Regions from separate parts of the Nonomuraea sp. NPDC050310 genome, predicted to be linked through region 1. Evidence: predicted binding sites of a transcription regulator. Region 1 holds the regulator's gene; the other holds the start of a gene.
What was found. The regulator HrcA, encoded in region 1, represses chaperone genes, less so after heat shock. The targets are predictions, from matches to a motif close to TTGGCACTCTCNNNNNGAGAGTGCCAA.
Positions count from the first base shown of each region.

Region 2: the regulator HrcA is predicted to act here: its motif matches at 3,077-3,103, upstream of groL (chaperonin GroEL).

Region 1 covers NZ_JBFAKP010000010.1:124,973-130,573, reverse strand. The annotation lists gene AB0I67_RS23740 (DUF4870 domain-containing protein) at 1-725, opposite strand, end outside; gene AB0I67_RS23735 (DUF3097 domain-containing protein) at 735-1,556, opposite strand; gene AB0I67_RS23730 (hypothetical protein) at 1,553-2,464, opposite strand; gene hrcA (heat-inducible transcriptional repressor HrcA) at 2,644-3,663, shown strand; gene dnaJ (molecular chaperone DnaJ) at 3,675-4,808, shown strand; gene AB0I67_RS23715 (16S rRNA (uracil(1498)-N(3))-methyltransferase) at 4,845-5,570, shown strand; gene AB0I67_RS23710 (hypothetical protein) at 5,575-5,601, opposite strand, start outside.
Region 2 covers NZ_JBFAKP010000004.1:27,224-32,824, forward strand. The annotation lists gene AB0I67_RS13055 (trehalose-6-phosphate synthase) at 1-115, opposite strand, end outside; gene AB0I67_RS13060 (RNA polymerase sigma factor) at 146-700, shown strand; SAM riboswitch class I at 785-924, shown strand; gene thrC (threonine synthase) at 938-2,164, shown strand; gene AB0I67_RS13070 (MoaD/ThiS family protein) at 2,164-2,439, shown strand; gene AB0I67_RS13075 (cold-shock protein) at 2,685-2,885, shown strand; gene groL (chaperonin GroEL) at 3,216-4,844, shown strand; cyclic di-AMP (ydaO/yuaA leader) riboswitch at 5,005-5,170, shown strand; gene AB0I67_RS13085 (CHAP domain-containing protein) at 5,178-5,601, shown strand, end outside.

The DNA.
Region 1 (5,601 bases):
GCGACGGCGCCCATGATCTCGAAGATCAGCGCGCAGATCCACACCGCGAACATCAGCAGGAAGCCGATGAAGACCATGGTGAGGAACAGGCTGACCATGTAGGCGATGAAGACGGTGATCTGGAAGTTCAGCGCCTCGGCGGACTGGTCGCGGACGTAGGGCGACTGGTCCTTCTTCACGAAGTACATGATCAGCGGGCCGACGAAGCCGGTCAGGATGCCCAGCAGGTGCGACAGCATCGCCATCGAGGTGTCGTCCGTGCCGGGACGCGGGCCGTACACGCCCGGGGTGTACGGCTGGCCGTAACCCGGGGCGGCCTGGTAACCGGCCTGCGGGTAGCCCGCCTGCGGATAACCGGCCTGGTAACCGGGCTGCTGGTAGCCGGGCTGCTGATACCCGGGCTGCTGATACCCGGGCTGCTGGTGACCCTGCTCGTAGCCCTGCTGATAGCCCTGCTGGTATCCGGCCGGAGCGCTCGGCGGCTGGCCGTACCCGTAGCCGGGCTGGCTGTAGCCCTGCGGGCCGTAGCCCTGAGGCCCGTAACCGGGCTGTCCGTAACCGGGCTGGCTCGGCGCCTGCTGCCCGTAGCCCGGCTGGCTCGGGGCCTGCTGTCCGTAGCCGGGCTGGCCGTACCCCTGCGGGCCGTGACCGGGTTGTCCGTAACCTGGCTGGGCGTCGGAGTTCGGGATACGCCGCGTCGCGTCGTCGTCCGAGGGCTGACTCATGCTCCGAGGCTAATCGGAGTCACCCGGGTTAGTCACGAAGTCGATGAGCTCCTCCACCCGCCCCAGCAGTTCGGGCTCCAGATCCGCGTAGGAGGACACCGACCCCAGGATGCGCTTCCACGCCTCCGCGGGCTCCATCCGCCAGCCGAGCGCGGCGATGACGCCTTCCTTCCACGGCACCCCCTTGGGCACCGAGGGCCAGGCCGGGATGCGCAGGACCGACGGCTTGACCGCGGCCCAGATGTCGACGAAGGGGTGCCCGACCACCAGCACGTGCGGCGAGGTGATCTGAGCGGCGATGCGGCTCTCCTTGGACCCGGCGACCAGGTGGTCGACCAGCACGCCCAGGCGGCGATCCGGGGAGGGCCCGAACTCCTCGACGATGGCCGCCAGGTGGTCGACGCCTTCGAGGTACTCCACGACGACGCCCTCGACCCGCAGGTCGTGGCCCCAGATCTTCTCCACCAGCGCCGCGTCGTGCACGCCCTCGACGTAGATGCGGCTCTCGCGGGCGACCCGGGCCCGCAGCCCCTCGACCGCGATGGACCCCGAGGCGCTCCGTGCCGGCCCGCGGGGCGCGGCGGCCGGGCGGACCAGGGTGACCGGCTTGCCCTCCAGCAGGAAGGCGGCGGGCGCCAGCGGGAACAGCCGCCGGCGGCCGAAGCGGTCCTCCAGGGTGACGGCCTCCTTGTCGCAGCCCACCACCGCGCCGCAGAAACCGCTGTCGGCGTCCTCGACCACCAGGTCGAGCTCCGCGGGCACCTGGGGGATCTTGCCCTTCAGCGGCCGTCGCCAGTTGCCCGCGAGCACGTCTCCGTCGTATCGCGTCACCTTTGGGACGGTAGCAGCAGCCGCTTGCGATTGGCGCTGCGGCGCAGCAGGACGACGATCGTGACGACGACCGCCACCAGGAAGCCGCCCAGCGACAGCAGGATCAGCCCGCCTATGCCGCCCAGCACCCCGGCCAGGCCCTTGAGCGGGGCGGCGCCCACGCCGAAGCGCCCGGCGACCTGCTCCTGCGTGGTGCACAGCACCTGGTAGTCGCCGGCCGAGGGCACGCTGACCCTGCCGATGACGTGCCAGGTGAGGTTGTTGATGGTCACCGTCTCGTTGCCGGTGGCCTGGGAGAGCTGGGCGTCGCCCAGGCTCTTGCAGGTGTAGTTGGCGCGCGGGCCGGTGTAGTACAGGGTCGGCTCGTCGGCCGGGTCGAGCCGGACGGTGACCTGCTCCCCGGAGGCGAAGGTCCGGACCGGGCCGAAGCCGGACTCCGACAGGTTGGCCACGAACAGGACGCCGCCGACGATCGCCGCGACCACCGCCAGAGCCCAGGCGCCGCCGATCCACCACAGCGACGGCTTCACCTTCGGGCGCGGCTGCTGCTGGTAGGGCTGGGCGCCGTAGGGCTGCTGGAAGTACTGCGGGGGCGCGGCGTAGGGCTGCTGCTGGCCGTACCCGCCGTAGGGCGGCTGCTGCCCGGGCGGGGGCTGACCGGGCCCGCCCTGGGGCGGCGGCGGCCCGCCGTACTGGGGACCAGGGCCGTACTGCGGGCCGGATCCGTACTGAGGGCCGGATCCGTACTGAGGGCCGGGCCCGTACTGAGGGCCCGACCCGTGATGAGGCTGCTGGTACGGCGGAGCCTGGGGGCCGGTGGGAGGCTGGCCGGGAGGGGGCGGGGGCACGTCGTCCCGCGACACGCGCCGGGTGGAGTCCTCGGGCGGGGTCTGGGAATCGTCGGTCATATCTAGCAGTCTGACTCCATGTCGCCACATATCGCCATACCGGGGTCCCCGGGCCCCTTCGCGGCACGGGCCAAGCAGGCCTTATCGCACCACGCGGGCGCGCGCCGTACACTTGGCACTCGGGAACACAGAGTGCCAGATCTGACGTTCTCGGTAAGGTCGACGCAGGAGGTGAGCACGTGCTCGACGACAGGAAACTCGCGGTCCTCCGCGCCATAGTCGAGGACTACGTGTCCACCAACGAACCGGTGGGCTCCAAGGCGCTCGCGGAGCGCCACAACCTCAACGTCTCCCCGGCCACCGTCCGCAACGACATGGCGGTGCTGGAGGAGCAGGGCTACATCGCGCAGCCGCACACCAGCGCGGGCCGCGTGCCGACGGACAAGGGCTATCGCCTGTTCGTCGACCGGCTCTCGCAGGTCAAGCCGCTGTCGGTGGCCGAACGGCGGGCGATCGAGACGTTCCTGGTCGGCGCGGTCGACCTCGACGACGTCGTGACCCGCACCGTCCGCCTGCTGGCCCAGCTCACGCGCCAGGTCGCCGTGGTGCAGTACCCCACGCTGACCCGCTCGACGGTGCGGCACGTCGAACTCGTGCCGCTCACCGACCGCCGCGTGATGCTGGTGCTGATCACCAACACCGGCCGCGTCGAGCAGCGGGTGATCGAGCTGCCCGAGGTCATCGAGGAGGCCCGGATCGCGCACCTGCGCGCCGTCCTCAACGCCTGCCTCGACGGATGCGGGCTGAGCGCCGTGCCCGACCTGGTCGCCGACCTGCCCGAACGGGTGCCGGCCGAGGACCGCCCGGTCGTGGCGACGATCCTGTCGGTACTGCTGGAGACCCTGGTCGAGCGGCACGACGAGAAGATCGTCTTCGCCGGTGCGGCCAACCTGGCCGGCGCCGACTTCTCCAGCGGCCTGCGGGACGTGCTGGAGGCGCTGGAGGAGCAGGTCGTGCTCATGCGGCTGCTGGGCGAGACGTCCCCGGACACCCCGGCCGCCCTCACCGTCCGGATCGGCTCGGAGAACCCCTACAGCGGACTGCGGGGGACGTCGATCGTGGCGACCGGATACGGTTCTGGCGGTCAGCAGCTCGCCCGCCTGGGCGTGCTCGGCCCCACCCGGATGGATTACCCCGTCACCATGGGCGCGGTGCGCGCCGTGGCACGTTACGTCAGCCAGATCCTGGCTGCTTCATAAGAGGTCGATAAGTGGCAAACAGCGACTACTACGCCACCCTCGGGGTCCGGCGTGAGGCGAGTCAGGACGAGATCAAGAAGGCGTACCGCCGTCTCGCCCGTGAGCTGCACCCTGACGTGAACCCCGATCCCGCGACCCAGGAGCGGTTCAAGGAGATCACCCAGGCCTACGAGGTCCTGTCCGACCCGAACAAGCGGCAGATGTACGACCTCGGCGCCGACCCCTTCGCCAACGCCGGGGCGGGCGCGGGCGGCTTCGGCCAGGGCTTCCCGTTCAGCGACATCATGGACGCCTTCTTCGGCACCGGCGGCGGCCAGCGCGGCCCGCGCTCGCGCGCCCGCCGTGGCCGCAACGCGACCATCCGCGTCGAGCTCGACCTGAAGGAATCGGCCTTCGGCACCACCCGCGAGCTGCACGTGGACACCGCCGTGCGCTGCGAGGTCTGCGAGGGCGCCGGCACCGCGCCGGGCACCCACCCCGACACCTGCGACATGTGTCACGGGCGCGGCGAGATCTCCCAGGTCACCCGGTCCTTCCTGGGCCAGGTCATGACCTCGCGCCCCTGCCCGCAGTGCGGCGGCTTCGGCAGCATCATCCGCCACCCCTGCCAGGAGTGCTCCGGCGACGGCCGCGTCCGCACCCGGCGCACCATCAAGGTCCGCATCCCGGCGGGCGTCGAGGACGGCACGCACATCCAGCTCGCCGGCGAGGGCGAGATCGGCCCCGGCGGCGGCCCGCCCGGCGACCTGTTCCTGGAGATCGTCGAGCGCCCGCACGAGATCTTCGAGCGGCGGGGCGACGACCTGCACTGCACCGTGCAGATCCCGATGACCGCCGCCGCGCTCGGCACCTCCTTGACCATCGAGACGCTCGACGGCGCCGAGGAGATCGACGTGCGGCCCGGCACGCAGTCGGGGCAGGTCATCACCATGTACGGGCGCGGCGTGCAGCGGCTCAGCGAGACCGGGCGCGGCGACCTGCTCATCCACGTCAACGTGGAGACGCCGTCGCGGCTCGACCCGGCCCAGGAGGAGCTGCTGCGCGAGCTGTCGAAGCTGCGCGGCGAGGAGCGGCCGCCGGGCAAGTTCGCCCCCGGTCAGCAGGGCTTCTTCTCCCGGCTGCGGGACGCCTTCAACGGCCGCTGACCTCTCGCCCGGTCGCGGGCGTGGGACGATGGTGACGTGAGCGTCCCGGTGTTCCTGGCCGACCGGCTGGAGTTCGGCAAGAGCGAGATCGTGCTGGGCGGCCCCGAGGGCCGCCACGCGGCGACGGTACGGCGGCTGCGCCCGCCCGAGCGGGTCGACCTGACCGACGGCCGGGGCGCCGTCGCCGAGTGCGTGGTCACCGAGCAGCTCAAGGACGCCCTGCGCCTGGAGGTGCTGCGCAGCTACGAGCTGCCGCCGCCCGCCCCCCGCCTGATCGTCGTCCAGGGCCTGCCCAAGGGCGAGCGCGGCGAGCTGGCCGTCGAGATGATGACCGAGGCCGGCGTCGACGTGATCGTCCCATGGGCGGCCAAGCGCAGCATCACGCAGTGGAAGGGCGAGCGTGCCGCCAAGTCCCTGGCCCGGTGGCGGGCCACCGCCCGCGAGGCCGGCAAGCAGGCCAGGCGCTTCCACCTGCCCGAGGTGACCGAGCAGGCGAGCACCGCCCAGGTGGCCGAGCTGCTCGCCAAGGCCGCGCTCGGCGTCGTGCTGCACGAGGCGGCGGAGGTACGGCTCTCGCGGATCGACCTGCCGGCCGAGGGCGACATCGTGCTCGTGGTCGGCCCGGAGGGCGGCATCGCGGACGAGGAACTCGACCGGTTCGCGGCAGCCGTACCGGCTCTGCTGGGGCCGACGGTGTTGCGGACCTCCACGGCCGGCGTCGCCGCGGCCTCTGTCCTGCTCGCGCGCACCGGCAGGTGGTGACGGCTCAGCCGGTCGGCTCGGCCAGCGGGCT
Region 2 (5,601 bases), on a different contig from region 1:
CCCCCGACAGGCCCGAGACCAGCCCGCCGCCGCCGCGTTTCATCGTCAGGACGCCGTCGGCGTCGACCGTGAAGGAGACCGGCCCCCGGTTGGAGGCCACCAGGACGCTGTTCATGAAAACCCTCCCCGCTCTTAGGATCTCTCTATGGCGCTTGATGAGCTAACCGAGGAACTGGCCCGATCCGCAGCGGGCGGCGATCACCGTGCGCTCGGTGAGCTGCTCAAGCGGATCGAGCCCGATGTGTTGCGGCACTGCGCCCGGATCTTGCCCTACCACCAGGATGCCGAGGAAGCCTGCCAGGACACGCTGCTGGCCGTGGCGCGAAACATCGGCCGGTTCGAGGGGCGGGCCCGCTTCAGCACGTGGCTGCACATCGTGACGGCCAACTGCGCGCGCACCACCTACCGCTCGCTCAAGCGGCGCGCGGCCGAGCAGACCTCCGACGAACTGCCCACCCAGCGGCCCGACGTGCGCCGGGTGAGCGTGATCGCCGGCTCGCGGCTCGACCTGCTCGACGCGATGGAGGCGCTGGAGGCCGACAAGCCGGACCTGGCGCAGGCTCTGGTGTTGCGCGACATCGTCCAGCTCGACTACAACGAGGTGGCCGAACAGCTCGGCATCCCGCTCGGCACCGCCAAGTCGCGCATCCACCAGGCGCGCAAGTACGTGCAGGCGGCACTGGGCGAGGACTACCGCTGAGACGGCCTGTCTCGACTGGCGAGACGCTGAGTTGTCAGCGTCGCCAGTCCAGGTAGAGTGCTGCGCAGAAACACAACTTCATATTGCTCATCCAGAGGGGTGGAGGGACCGGCCCTGCGAAGCCCCGGCAACCCTCCCGGTTCGTGCTCGTGACGTGACGAGGCCGACCGGGACAGGTGCCAATTCCGGCCCGTGACCAAGGTGGTCGCGGGCGAAGATGAGGGAAGGCCTCGCTTCATGTCGCTCGACTTCGGCCCTGCTGTCGCGCTCTCCTGCCGCGAATGCGGCACGCGCTACGACCTCGGTCCCCACTTCGCCTGTCTCGAGTGTTTCGGGCCGCTCGAGGTGGCCTACGACTTCGGTACGGTGACCCGCTCGGACATCGAGTCCGGTCCCGACAACATCTGGCGCTACCGGCGGCTCCTCCCGGTCCCCGTGGACGTGACCGAGAAGCGGAACATGAACCCCGGCTGGACCAAGCTGGTCCGCGCCGAGGGGCTCGGCAAGTCGCTCGGTCTCAAGTCCCTGCACATCAAGGACGACTCCGGCAACCCCACCCACTCCTTCAAGGACCGGGTGGTCGCGATCGCCGTCGAGGCGGCCCGCACCTTCGGTTTCCACACCCTGTCGTGCTCCTCCACCGGCAACCTGGCCGGCGCGGTCACCGCCGCGGCCGCCCGCGCCGGGCTGGAGGCCTGCGTCTTCATCCCCGCCGACCTGGAGCAGGCGAAGATCGCCATGGCCCGGGTGTTCGGCGGCAAGCTGATCGGCATCGAGGGCACCTACGACGAGGTCAACCGCTTCTGCTCGGAGCTGATCGGCGACCCGGCCGGCGAGAAGTGGGGCTTCGTCAACGTCAACCTGCGGCCCTACTACGCCGAGGGATCCAAGACGCTGGCCTACGAGATCGCGGAGCAGCTCGGCTGGCGGCTGCCGGACCAGATCGTCATCCCGGTGGCCTCCGGCTCGCAGCTCACGAAGATCGACAAGGGCTTCAAGGAGCTCGTCGCGCTCGGCCTGGTCGAGGAGAAGCCGTACAAGATCTTCGCGGCCCAGGCGACCGGGTGCTCGCCGGTGGCGGCGGCCTACAAGGCCGGGCACGACGTGGTCCAGCCGGTGAAGCCGGACACGATCGCCAAGTCGCTGGCGATCGGCAACCCGGCCGACGGCCCCTACGTGCTCGACATCGCCCGCCGGACCGGCGGCGCGGTGGAGGACGTCACCGACGCCGAGATCGTCTCGGCGATCCACCTGCTGGCCTCGACCGAGGGCATCTTCGCCGAGACGGCGGGCGGGGTCACCGTGGGGGTGCTGCGCAAGCTCGTGGCGGCCGGGAAGCTCGACCCCGAGCTGGACACGGTGGTGCTCAACACCGGCGACGGCCTCAAGACCCTCGACGTGGTCACGGCCGAGCCGTCCGCGGTGATCAAGCCCTCGCTCGACGCGTTTAGGAAGGTTATCTGATGAGTGTTTCGGTGCGGATTCCGACAATTCTGCGCACATACACGGGCGGAAGTGCAGATGTGCGCGGGGAGGGCGCGACGCTTCGCGAGGTGCTCCAGAAGCTCGACGCCGACTTCCCGGGTATCGGCGCGCGAATTCTGGATGAATCGGGCAAGATTCGCCGTTTTGTCAATGTCTATGTCGGGGAAGAGGACGTCCGTTTCTCCGAGGGCCTTGACACCGCGACGCCCGAAGGCGCGCAGATCTCGATCATCCCGGCGGTCGCGGGCGGCTGATCCGGCCCCTTCCGTACGACGCACCCCCTGGGCCCTCGCCCGGGGGGTGTTCGTATCTGCAGGGACATTTCAAACTTAAAGGAAATGTAGCGCTAAGCAGTTTTGTGCTTGACTCTGTTCCCCAATGCCACCTCACAGGTATGGTCGAGTGCGGTCGACTGGCTGGAAATCCCCTTAAGTCAGGAAGACTGCGGATCTTGCGAGAGGAATGGGCGAGGTCCGGAGCCCAGTTAGAGGAGTCGGAAGTGGCGCAGGGCACCGTCAAGTGGTTCAACGCGGACAAGGGCTACGGCTTCATCGCGGTAGACGGTGGTAAGGATGTCTTCGTCCATTACTCAGCGATCATGATGGACGGCTATCGGTCTCTCGAGCAGGGCCAGCGGGTCGAGTTCGAGATCACGCAGGGACAGAAGGGGCCGCAGGCCGAATCTGTCCGAGCGGTCTGACACACACCTGGCCGGTGGTTCGTACGGCAACGCAGTCCGTGCGAACCGCCCACGAACGCGCGTGGCCGGGTCCGTTCCGGACCCGGCCCGAGCCCCGGCCTCCGGCGACCCGTCCCAGGTGAGGCACCCTCATGAGCAGCCGACTCATGGCGTCGGCTTGCACTCGACCGGGTAGAGTGCTAAACAGTTCGTTGGCACTCTCGATAGCAGAGTGCCAATGATGGATCGAGGCGATGGGGCCTGCCGCAGGGAGATGCAGGCCTATATGCCGTCGCGGGCTTCGGCTCGATCCCTTATGCAAACCACCCTGCATCTGGGAGGTCCAGCCTTATGGCAGCCAAGATGATCGCGTTTGACGAGGACGCCCGGCGCGGTCTCGAGCGCGGTATGAACCAGCTCGCCGACGCCGTCAAGGTGACCCTCGGCCCGAAGGGCCGCAACGTCGTTCTGGAGAAGAAGTGGGGCGCCCCCACGATCACCAACGACGGTGTGTCCATCGCCAAGGAGATCGAGCTCGAGGACCCGTACGAGAAGATCGGTGCGGAGCTCGTCAAGGAAGTCGCCAAGAAGACCGACGACGTCGCGGGTGACGGCACCACCACCGCCACCGTGCTCGCCCAGGCGCTGGTGCGCGAGGGCCTGCGCAACGTTGCCGCCGGCGCCAACCCGATGGCCCTGAAGAAGGGCATCGAGGCCGCCGTCGAGCGCGTCAGCGAGGAACTCTCCAAGCTGGCCAAGGACGTGGAGACCAAGGAGCAGATCGCTTCGACCGCCTCCATCTCCGCCGCCGACCCCGAGATCGGCGCGCTCATCGCCGAGGCGATGGACAAGGTCGGCAAGGAAGGCGTCATCACCGTCGAGGAGAGCAACACCTTCGGCCTCGAGCTCGAGCTCACCGAGGGCATGCGCTTCGACAAGGGGTACGTGTCCGGTTACTTCGTGACCGACCCCGACCGGATGGAGGCCGTCCTCGAGGACCCCTACATCCTGATCGTCAACAGCAAGGTCTCCGCCAACAAGGACCTGCTCCCCGTTCTCGACAAGGTCGTGCAGTCCGGCAAGCCGCTGCTGATCATCGCCGAGGACATCGAGGGCGAGGCCCTGGCCACCCTGGTCGTCAACAAGATCCGCGGGCTGTTCAAGTCCGTCGCGGTCAAGGCGCCCGGCTTCGGTGACCGCCGCAAGGCCATGCTGAACGACATCGCCATCCTGACCGGCGGCCAGGTCATCGCCGAGGAGGTCGGTCTCAAGCTCGAGAACGCCACCCTCGACCTGCTCGGCCGCGCTCGCAAGGTCGTCGTCACCAAGGACGAGACGACCATCGTCGACGGCGCCGGTGACGCGGACCAGATCTCCGGCCGGGTCAACGAGATCCGCTCCGAGATCGACCGCACCGACTCCGACTACGACCGCGAGAAGCTCCAGGAGCGCCTCGCCAAGCTGGCCGGCGGCGTCGCCGTCATCAAGGCCGGCGCGGCCACCGAGGTCGAGCTCAAGGAGCGCAAGCACCGCATCGAGGACGCCGTTCGCAACGCGAAGGCGGCCGTCGAGGAGGGCATCGTCCCCGGCGGTGGTGTCGCGCTGCTGCAGGCCGGCGCCAAGGCGTTCGACAAGCTCGAGCTCACCGGCGACGAGGCCACCGGCGCGGCGATCGTGCGCAAGGCTCTGGAGGAGCCGCTCAAGCAGATCGCGGTCAACGCCGGTCTCGAGGGCGGCGTCGTGGTGGAGAAGGTTCGCAACCTGACCCCGGGTGAGGGCCTCAACGCCGCGACCGGCGAGTACGTCAACATGTTCGAGTCGGGCATCATCGACCCGGCCAAGGTGACGCGCTCCGCGCTGCAGAACGCCGCTTCCATCGCGGCGCTGTTCCTGACCACCGAGGCTGTCATCGCCGAGAAGCCGGAGAAGACCCCGGCTGCTCCCGGCGGCATGCCCGGCGGCGGGGACATGGACTTCTAAGTCCTGATCCACACGCTTCAGGCGGTCCCTTCGGGGGCCGCCTTTTGCGTGTGCGCTCTTGGTGTTCGCGGGATTTTACCTACCTTTATTTGGCATTTCGGTTGGAGTCCTATTACAGTCCCGCGTTACCGGACGGTTATCGGCCTTCAACGGGAAGGCGGCCGTCCGATCGCCGAGTCCCCGTGCGCGGGGAGCCGGGGACCCAACTTTCTGGGGTGAATCCGCGACCCCGAGCAGAGTGCGGCCTGCTCGAAACCAGCGGTAGGGCGGCTTTCTCCTGGCCCGAACCCGTCAGCTAACCCGGTAGGCGTCCTAGGAGAGGACCGCCCCCAATTGGATCCGATCTCGGACAAGTTGTTCAAGGTCATCGAAGCTGAACTGCCGTACAGGGAGGAAAGCGGCGGCTATACCAAATACGGCGACTGGTATGGCACGCACGTCGACGACTCGTACTCCTTCAAGACCGCCGCCTGGTGTGACATGTTCCTCGCCTGGGCCGCCGATCAGGCAGGGGTGGCCGAATACGCGGGACGGTTCGCGTATACGCCGGCGCATGCCAACTGGTTCCGGCAGCAGGGTGCTTGGAGCACCACGCCGGAGCCTGGGGCGTTCGTGTTCTACAACTGGAGCGGGCCGAAGTCGGTCGGCGGGATCAGCCATGTCGGCATCGTGGAGAAGGTCGCCGGGACCAAGATCCATACGATTGAGGGGAACGCCGACGGCGTTTACCTCAAACGGAAGGTTCGCGACACCGGGA